DNA from 2 places in the Georgenia sp. SUBG003 genome. Region 1 is predicted to be linked to the other one. Evidence: riboswitches for the same ligand, from Rfam matches in the RefSeq annotation. Region 1 holds a riboswitch; the other holds the start of a gene.
What was found. Region 1 has a riboswitch for ZMP and ZTP ahead of glyA (serine hydroxymethyltransferase). Riboswitches for the same ligand answer to the same signal wherever they lie in the genome.
Positions count from the first base shown of each region.

Region 2: it holds a riboswitch for ZMP and ZTP, as region 1 does, so the genes downstream of both, purH (bifunctional phosphoribosylaminoimidazolecarboxamide formyltransferase/IMP cyclohydrolase) here and glyA (serine hydroxymethyltransferase) in region 1, are expected to answer to the same signal.

Region 1 is NZ_CP180204.1:465,697-470,611, reverse strand. Features, by position in the region: gene DA06_RS02100 (exodeoxyribonuclease III) at 1-439, opposite strand, end outside; gene DA06_RS02095 (bifunctional methylenetetrahydrofolate dehydrogenase/methenyltetrahydrofolate cyclohydrolase) at 617-1,504, opposite strand; partial or broken gene glyA (serine hydroxymethyltransferase) at 1,517-2,799, opposite strand; ZMP/ZTP riboswitch at 2,856-2,946, opposite strand; gene DA06_RS02085 (GNAT family N-acetyltransferase) at 2,989-3,525, opposite strand; gene purU (formyltetrahydrofolate deformylase) at 3,613-4,476, shown strand; partial or broken gene DA06_RS02075 (ROK family protein) at 4,842-4,915, shown strand, end outside.
Region 2 is NZ_CP180204.1:2,865,718-2,870,632, reverse strand. Features, by position in the region: gene DA06_RS14645 (MFS transporter) at 1-496, opposite strand, end outside; gene DA06_RS14640 (hypothetical protein) at 556-729, shown strand; partial or broken gene dapD (2,3,4,5-tetrahydropyridine-2,6-dicarboxylate N-succinyltransferase) at 1,131-2,097, opposite strand; gene DA06_RS14630 (hypothetical protein) at 2,171-2,296, opposite strand; gene purN (phosphoribosylglycinamide formyltransferase) at 2,316-2,909, shown strand; ZMP/ZTP riboswitch at 2,934-3,022, shown strand; partial or broken gene purH (bifunctional phosphoribosylaminoimidazolecarboxamide formyltransferase/IMP cyclohydrolase) at 3,075-4,305, shown strand; gene DA06_RS14615 (glycosyltransferase family 2 protein) at 4,344-4,915, opposite strand, start outside.

The DNA of each region.
Region 1 (4,915 bases):
CCTGGGCGGCGAGCTCGCCCAGCCGCTTCGTCACCTTCTCGAGGTGCGCGTACTTCAGGTCCATCTTCGGGGTCCTGGCGGTGCCGGAGTGGATGTAGACGGACACCGCGGTCAGCGGCCGGCCGGCCCCCGGGACGTCGAGGTCCATCTCGACCCAGCGCCCGGTGTCCACGGGCTCCTCACCGGCACCGTCCCCGAGGCCCACCCGCACGGCGGTGGCGGGCAGACGCGACGCGACCGCCACGCCGGCGCGGCCCTTGATGTCGCTGGCCTGGTGCGCGGTGGTCCACCCGTGGCCGAGGTGCTCCTCGAGCACGTCGTCCGTGGCGCGTACCTCCTGCAGGAGCATGACGTCCGGCCGGCGTTCCTCGACCCAGTCGCCCATGCCTCGGCGGTAGGCCGCACGGATGCCGTTGACGTTGACGGTGGCGATCTTCATGCCGACCATCCTCACCGATCCCGCGGACACTCCCGGACGCGTCCTGTCCGCCGGACACCGGCCGCCGGGGCGGGCATGGCCGGAACTGCGGGGAGGACCGGCGCCTGCGGCGGGCACCGGTCCTCCCCGCCCGTGCACGGGATCACACTGCGACCCCGGCGCGCGGCGGTTCCCGCCTCAGGCCTGCGACGCCTGCCGCTCCGCCGTCTCGACCACGTTCGCCAGCAGCATCGCCCGCGTCATCGGGCCGACCCCGCCCGGGTTGGGCGAGAGCCAGGACGCGACCTCGGAGACGCCGTCGGCCACGTCTCCGCGCAGCCTCGCCTTTCCGGAGACCGGGTCGACGGTCCGGGAGACGCCGACGTCGAGCACGACGGCCCCCGGCTTCACCATCTCGGCGGTGATGATCCCCGCCTGGCCGGCGGCCGCCACGACGACGTCCGCCTCCCGCACGTGCCTGGCGAGGTCGCGCGTGCCGGTGTGCGTGAGGGTGACGGTGGCGTTGACGTCCTTGCGGGTGAGCAGGAGCCCGATGGAGCGGCCCACCGTCGTGCCCCGGCCGACGACGCACACCTCCTTGCCGGCGAGCTCGACGCCGTGGCGGTCGAGGAGCTCGAGCACCGCCCGCGGCGTGCAGGGAAGCGGCGAGGTGACCTCCTCCTTCACGCGCAGCACCAGCCGGCCGAGGTTCGTCGGGTGCAGGCCGTCGGCGTCCTTGGCCGGGTCGATGAGCTCGAGCACCGCGTTCGTGTCCACGCCCCTCGGCAGCGGCAGCTGGACGATGTAGCCGGTGCACGCCGGGTCGGCGTTGAGGCGCTCGACGGCGGCCTCGACCTCGGCCTGCGTCGCGTCGGCCGGCAGGTCCTCGCGGATCGAGGCGATCCCGACCTCGGCGCAGTCGCGGTGCTTGCCGGCCACGTACGCCTTGGAGCCGGGGTCCTCCCCCACCAGCACGGTGCCGAGCCCGGGCGTGACGCCCCGCTCCCTCAGCGCGGCGACGCGTTCCGCCAGCTCGGCCTTGATGGTCGCCGCGGTGGCCCTGCCGTCCAGGACCTGCGCGGTCACTGCTCGAGGCCGGGGGTAGAGCGGGAACGCCTCGGTGAGCGCACGCACCCGGGCCCTCGCGGCCTCGACGTCCGTGCCGGCGCCGCCGACGAGGGTGGAGGCGATGATGTCGGCGACCTCGGTGAACTCGGCGGCGCCGAAGCCACGGGTGGCCAGTGCCGGCGTTCCGATGCGCAGGCCGGACGTCACGCGCGGCGGGCGGGGGTCGAACGGCACGGCGTTGCGGTTGACGGTGATGCCGGCGTCGTGGAGGAGGTCCTCGGCCTGCTGGCCGTCGAGGGCGGAGTTCCGCAGGTCGACGAGGACGAGGTGGACGTCCGTACCGCCGGTGAGCACGGAGACGCCGGCGTCGCGCACGTCCTGCGCGGAGAGCCGCTCGGCGATGATGCGGGCGCCTCGAGGGTGCGGCGCTGGCGGTCCTGGAACTCCTCGCCGGCCGCGATCCTGAACGCCACGGCCTTGGCGGCGACGACGTGCATGAGCGGCCCGCCCTGCTGGCCGGGGAAGACGGCGGAGTCGAGCTTCTTGCCGAACGTCTCCTTGTCCCGGGACAGGATGAAGCCGGACCGGGGGCCGCCGATGGTCTTGTGGACAGTGGAGGAGACGACGTCGGAGTGCGGCACCGGGGACGGGTGCAGGCCCGCGGCCACCAGACCCGCGAAGTGCGCCATGTCGGTCCACAGGTAGGCGCCGACCTCGTCGGCGATCTCGCGGAAGGCCGCGAAGTCGAGCTGGCGGGGGTAGGCGGACCAGCCGGCGATGATGACCTTGGGCCGGGCCTCGAGGGCCGCCTGGCGCACGGCCTCCATCTCGATCCGGTGGCTCTGCTCGTCGACGCCGTAGGCGGCGATGTCGTAGAGCTTGCCGGAGAAGTTGATCTTCATGCCGTGCGTGAGGTGCCCGCCGTGCGCCAGCGAGAGGCCGAGCACCTTGTCGCCCGGCGACGCGATCGCGTGCAGCACGGCAGCGTTCGCCTGCGCACCCGAGTGCGGCTGGACGTTGGCGTACTCCGCGCCGAACAGGGACGTCGCACGCTGGATCGCAAGGTTCTCGGCGATGTCCACCTGCTCGCAGCCGCCGTAGTAGCGGCGGCCCGGGTAGCCCTCGGCGTACTTGTTCGTCAGCACCGAGCCCTGCGCCTGCAGGACGGCGCGCGGGACGAAGTTCTCGCTGGCGATCATCTCGAGCGTCTCGCGCTGGCGCGCGAGCTCACCGTCGAGGACGGCCGCGATCTCGGGGTCCAGCTCGGCGAGCGACTGGTTCGCCACGGACGTCTCGGGCTTGGTCTGGCTCATGCTTCCTCCGCTGTCGGTCACGCACGGCGCGTGCGTGGATGCACTTCCGTTCGGTGACCCTCGGCCCAGGCGGACGACCTCGGGGGTTCCTGCTCGTGCCGCTCCCCGGTGGTGACCCACCTGCTGGCGCCAGTCGCGACCGGACGAGACTACCAACTCGCCGGCGAGGGGACGGGCGGCGGGGCAGGCTCAGGCGTTCACGTCGCGTCCGGGCAGGTCGGCCAGGCCGCCGTCGTCGTCGGCGTCGGGTCCGTCCTCACCGAGGATGCGGCGGAGGTACGCGTAGGTCAGGTCGCCGGTGTGCTGGTCGTACTGGTGCTCGTAGCCCGCCTTGTTGTACATGGCGAGGTTGTGCTTCGAGTCCTGCCCCGTGAAGACCCAGACCTCCTGGGTCTGCTCGGGCAGGTACTGCAGGACGGCCATGAGGAGGCGCGTACCGATCCCACGTCCCTGCAGGTCCGGGACGACGGCGAGGCGTCCGAGCGTCGCCTTCTCCGCCTCCAGCTCCACCCGGACCGACCCGACGAGACGGTGACCGATCCACGCGCCGAGCGTGACGACGTCGGCCCTCCGGATGTCCGCGACCAGCTCCGTGAGCGACTGCGTGAGCGCCGGAAGGTTGGGGTCCCCGTAGAGCTGAGCCTCGGTGACGAAGGCGGCGCGGCGCACGGTGAGCAGCTCACCGGCCACGTCCTCCGTGATGAGGTCGATCGTGACGTCGTCCATGCCCCCAGTCTGGCATCCACGGGCCGCGCCGGTGGCCCGTACCCGCAGACCGGAACGCGCCCCGCCGTCGGCGACCGGGCGGCTACCCTGCCGCCGGTGAGCACCCAGAAGGAGCACCTCGTCCTCGCGCTGTCCTGCCCGGACCGGCCGGGCATCGTCCACGCCGTCTCCGGCGCGCTCGCCGAGCACGGCGGCAACATCACGGAGTCGCAGCAGTTCGGCGACCCCTCCACCGGGCTGTTCTTCATGCGGGTGCAGGTCGAGACGACGGCGCCGCGCCGCGAGGTCGAGGACGCGCTCACCGCCATCGCGCACGAGTTCTCGATGACGTTCACGCTCGACGTGGTCGGCCGGCCGGTGCGGACGCTGGTCATGGCGTCCAAGGAGGCCCACTGCCTCTCGGACCTGCTGTTCCGCCAGCGCTCGCAGCGGCTTCCGATCGACCCGGTCGCCGTGGTCGCCAACCACCCCGACCTCGAGCCGATCGCCGCCTTCTACGGGGTGCCCTTCCACCACGTGCCCGTGACGAAGGAGACGAAGGATGCGGCGGAGGCCGAGCTGCTGCGGCTGGTGCGCGAGCTGGACGTCGAGCTCGTGGTGCTCGCGCGGTACATGCAGATCCTCTCCGACGACCTCTGCACCGAGCTGGCCGGCAACGTCATCAACATCCACCACTCGTTCCTGCCGAGCTTCAAGGGAGCGCGCCCCTACGCGCAGGCCCACGGCCGCGGGGTGAAGCTGATCGGGGCGACGGCGCACTACGTCACCGCCGACCTCGACGAGGGCCCGATCATCGAGCAGGACGTCGAGCGCGTGACCCATGCCGACGACGTCGCCGAGCTCGTCGCGCGCGGGCAGGACGTCGAGCGGCGCGTGCTGGCACGGGCCGTGCGCTGGCACGCCGAGCACCGGGTGCTGGTCGACGGCCGGCGGACAGTCGTCTTCTCCTAGGCGGCGCTCGCGTTGTCCCGGGCACCGCACGCTCCGGGGGTGCCCCGTCCTCCCGGCACGGCGCGCATCTCGCGGGGCCCCGTCCCCGTGAGACGTCGCCCGCCGGCGGTCGCCGACCCGCCGCGCCGCCGCCGGCGCCCACGCCTCTCGACAGCCCGCACGTGCCTCACGTAGTTTTTCTCCATCTCGGCACCTAATTGCTGGTGAACCAGCAGTTTTGGTCCAACGTCGGACTTAAGAGGGGGCACAGGTGAGTCGCACAGAGACGACCACCTCACGCGCGCGTGAGCGCACCAGGCGTGCAGTGATCTCGTTGCTCGCGGACGGTCCCCGCCTCGCGCGCCGAGATCGCGCGCGAGCTCGGGATGTCGCCGACGACGGTCTCCGGCCTCGTGGCAGACCTGCTCGCCGCCGGGGCGGCGGCCGAGCAGACGTCGAC
Region 2 (4,915 bases), 2.4 Mb from region 1:
CCGCCGGCACCGTCACCACGGACCATCCCAGCCCGAGCAGGAACAGCCCCGTGGCCACCGCTGCGGTGTCGCCGGCACCGAGCAGGTTGACGGCGGCCGCACCCACGAGGACCACCTGGCCGGCGAGGATCGTCGGCACCTGGCCGAAGCGGTCGGCGGCGGCGCCCACCGCGGGGGCGAGAGCGAACATGCCCAGCACGTGCAGGCTGATCGTCAGACCCACCACCGCGACGCCGTGCCCGAGGTGGGCCAGGTGCACCGGGGTCATGGTCATCACCGACACCATCGCCACGTGCGCGAGCACGAGCGCCGTCAGCGCGAGCGTCCCCGTGCGCGAGGCGCGCACCTCCCGCAGCGCCGCCGCGAAGCCGGCCCGTCCCGGCAGGGGAGCACCGCCGCCCGGGCGGGCCTCCGCGGCGGTGTGGCGCTGGGCGAGCAGCAGAGGGTCGGGGCGCAGACCGAGGGCGACGACGACCGCCGTCACGGCCAGCAGCACCGCACCGATCGCGAACGCTCCGGCCAGGGGAGCGAGACCGGCCCGTGGTGGCCGGACCCGTGGAGGGAGCCGCCCTCGGCAACCTCGTGGTACAGGCGCGCGCCCTCGGGGATGTCGACGGCGATCTAGCCCGGCTCCGCGAGATCGTCGCCGCGTCGGACGAGACGGTCCGCTACACGCCCTCGCCCGGTACCCGCTGGGCGGCGGCCGAGAGGCGGGTGCTGCGAGGGTGAGGCGGCGAAAAACCGCAGCTCGCTGCGGCACGACCCGGAGCGGAGACTCGGCTCCTCCTCCTCCCCCCACCCCCTAACGGCACAAGCGTCCGGGGCCCCATCACCCTGTCCGAGGGCTGGGGGCGAGAAGGTCCGTTCACCCGCCGTTCACCGCAGCGACCGGTGTCTGACGGGCGGGCATTCCTGGTGCAGTGGTCCGCAGACTTGTCGGACCGCCGTCGGGAGCGTCGATGCTCAAGCGCGTATCACGAAGGCCGGGGGCTCTTGCTGCACCGCGTCCTGCCGGGAACGCGCCCATGGACCGGATCCTCAGGACCGCCGCCACGACGCTCCTGCCCGCGCCGGCCGTCCGCACGGGGCCGGGCGCCGCTCCGGGCGCCCGCGGTCTCCGCGGGCGAGGGTCAGGCATGCAGGGCGGCGTTGAGCTCCACACCGACGCCGCTGCGGGGCAGCGCCTCCACGGCGCCGGAGAGGGAGTTGCGCCGGAAGAGCAGGTTGTCCTGCCCGGAGAGTACGCGGGCGGCGACCACCGGCGGCTCGGTGAGCTGGCCGCCGTCGGGGCGCGTGCCGCCGCCGGTCAGCACCGACACCTTCGTCCCGGCGGTCAGGTACAGGCCGGCCTCCACCACGCAGTCCGCGCCGAGGGAGATGCCCAGTCCGGCGTTGGCGCCGAGCAGCGAGCGCGGCCCCACGGAGATCACCTGCTTGCCCCCGCCGGAGAGGGTGCCCATGATCGAGGCGCCGCCGCCGACGTCGGCGCCGTCGTGGACGACGACTCCCTGCGAGATGCGCCCCTCCACCATCGACCGGCCGAGCGTGCCGGCGTTGAAGTTGACGAAGCCCTCGTGCATCACGGTGGTGCCGGGGGCCAGGTGGGCGCCGAGCCGCACTCGGTCGGCGTCGGCGATGCGCACCCCCCGGCGGGACGACGTAGTCGACCATGCGGGGGAACTTGTCGACGCCGTGCACGATGAAGGAGCCGTGGGCGGCGCGAAGGCGGGCACGTGCGGCCTCGAAGCCCTCGACGGCGCACGGACCGACGGACGTCCACACGACGTTGGGCAGCTGGCCGAAGATCCCGTCGAGATTGATCGTGTTCGGTGCGACGAGCGTGTGGGAGAGCAGGTGCAGCCGCAGGTACGCGTCCGCCGTGGAGGTGGGCGCCGCGTCCAGGTCGATCTCGGTGCGCACGACCTCGGTGGCCACCCGGCGGTCCGCGTCGTGGCGCTCGAGTGTGATCAGCTCCTCCGGGGCGGCGGCGTCCTCCGGGACGGAGCCCAGCGCGGGGGCGGGGTACCAGACGTCCAGAAGGCCGCCGTCGTCGGTGCGGGTTGCCAGGCCGAAGGCCCAGGCCGTGCGGTCGCTCATGTCCTCAGCCTAAGCGCCGCCACCGACGTGCCGCGTCCGGCGCCCGAGTTGCGGACCGCGGGTGCCCCGAGCGTCAGTGGCGCACCAGGCGCGGGCCGAGGGTCCGGGCGCCGAGCTCTTCGACCCGGCCGATCAGCTCCCGGTCCGCCGTCGCGACGACGACGTCGTTGACGGAGTCGCCGACGAGGCGGCGGACCACCGCGACGCCCGCCCGGCTCGTGGTCCTCGTCTCGGGCGGCGGCTCGAACCTGGCGGCGCTGCTCGACGCCACCCGGGACCCCGCCTACGGGGCCCGCGTGGTCGCCGTCGGCGCGGACCGGGAGGACACCGGCGGGGTGGCGATGGCGCGGGAGGCCGGGATCCCGGCCTTCGTCGAGCGGGTGGGGGCCCACGAGGACCGTCACGCCTGGGACGCCGCGCTCACGGCCGCGGTGGCCGCCCACGAGCCCGACCTGGTGATCTCGGCCGGGTTCCTCAAGCTGTGCGGCCCGCGGTTCCTCGAGCGTTTCGACGGCCGGTACGTCAACACCCACAACACGCTGCTCCCCGCGTTCCCCGGCATCCACGGCCCCCGCGACGCCCTCGCCTACGGCGTGAAGCTCGCCGGCGCCACGGTCTTCTTCGTGGACGCCGGGGTGGACACCGGCGCGATCCTCGCCCAGGTGGCCGTCCCGGTGCTCGAGGACGACGACGTCGAAACCCTCACCGAACGGATCAAGGTCGCCGAGCGCGCCCAGCTCGTCGAGCAGGTCGGGCGCCTCGCGCGCGAGGGGTGGCGCATCGAGGGCCGCCGCGTGCGCCTCGGCGGCTGAGAGGGCCCGACGGCCGGTAAGGTGGACCCCGGCCGTGACTGGCGCAGGTGGAGCACACCACCGGGGAGCGGCCGGAAGTTCCCGTCGGGGCACCGCACGCCTGGGTGCCTGGGTCGGGCGTCGCCGGACGCCCGCTGCACACGCCGTCGACCCAGGAGCTTTGCCATGAGCCAGAATCCCGTCATCGAGCCCGTGGGGGACCAGGTCCCGCTGCGTCGGGCGCTCGTCTCCGTCTACGACAAGACTGGCCTGACCGAGCTCGCCACCGCCCTGCACGCCGCGGGCGTCGAGATCGTCTCGACCGGGTCCACCGCCCGGACCATCGCCGAGAACGGCGTGCCGGTCACGCCCGTCGAGGACGTCACCGGGTTCCCCGAGTGCCTCGACGGCCGCGTCAAGACCCTTCACCCGCGCGTGCACGCCGGCGTCCTCGCGGACCGCCGCCTCGCCAGCCACCGCGAGGAGCTCTCCGAGCTCGGCGTGGCGCCCTTCGACCTCGTGGTCGTCAACCTCTACCCGTTCACGCAGACCGTCGCCTCGGGCGCGGGCGTCGACGAGTGCGTGGAGCAGATCGACATCGGCGGTCCCACGATGGTGCGCGCCGCGGCCAAGAACCACCCGTCCGTCGCCGTCGTCGTCGACCCCTCCCGCTACGACGACGTCGCCCGCGCCGCCGCCGGCGGCGGCTTCACGCTCGCCCAGCGCCGGGCCCTGGCGGCCCAGGCGTTCCGGCACACCGCCACCTACGACGTCGCCGTCGCCTCCTGGATGGGCAACGTCCTGGCCCCCGACGACGAGGTCGACGGCACCGCGACCGGCTTCCCCGGCTGGGTGGGCGCCACGTGGGACCGCCAGGCGGTGCTGCGCTACGGCGAGAACCCCCACCAGCGCGCCGCGCTGTACACCAGCGGGTTCGGCGAGCCGGGCCTCGCCCAGGCCGAGCAGCTGCACGGCAAGGCCATGAGCTACAACAACTACGTCGACGCCGACGCGGCCTGGCGCGCGGCCCACGACCACCTGGCGCCGGCCGTCGCCGTCGTCAAGCACAACAACCCGTGCGGGATCGGCACGGGCGAGGACATCGCGGAGGCCCACCGCAAGGCGCACGCCTGCGACCCGGTCTCCGCCTACGGCGGCGTCGTCGCCGCCAACCGGCCGGTCACCGCGGCGATGGCCGAGCAGCTCGCGCCGGTCTTCACGGAGGTCGTCCTCGCCCCCCGACTTCGAGGAGGCGGCTGTCGAGATCCTCTCCCGCAAGAAGAACGTCCGGCTGCTGCGCGTGGCCGGCGCGGGACGCGGCGCCGTCGAGACGCGCCCGATCGGCGGCGGCCTGCTCATGCAGGCGACCGACCGGATCGACGCCCCCGGCGACGACCCCGCCGCCTGGACCCTGTCGCCAGTGGCGGCACGGCTGGCACGCGGGGGGAGCCGGCCCTAGGGACCGCCCCCGGCCCCGGGCCCGGCTGCCCCGGTCCGCTCAGAGGTACAGCACGCGGAAGCGCCCAGCTGCCCCGTACCCGTCCTGCGGCACCGGCGGCCTGCTCGAGCCAGCGCCAGCGGCGTGCGGGGGGAGACCGCGGCGACGGGCGCGCCCAGCAGAAGGCCCGTCCACCGCACCGCGACGCCGGCGAGCCGGGGACGGGGCATCCCCTGCGTCCCGTAGTCGCGGTAGAGCCTCCCTCGGGAGATGCCTGTGTGGAACGCCTTGACGGCCACCGAGCGCAGGGTGTGCCTGTGCCGGTAGTGCACCACGGCGTCCGGCGCGTAGGACAACCGGTGGCCGGCGAGCTGAAGCCGCCAGCAGAACTCGGTGTCGGGGCCGCCGTAGTCGTACTCCGGGTCGAACCCGCCGACCTCCTCGAACACCCGGCGTCGCACGCCCAGGTTGGCGGTGATCGCCCGCGGCAGAAAACCTGCGACGACAGGCAGGTGGTCCGGGTGGCGCGGCATGTAGGGCAGCCGGACGGTCGTCAGCTTGTCGTTCTCGATCGCGCCGCCCACGGAGT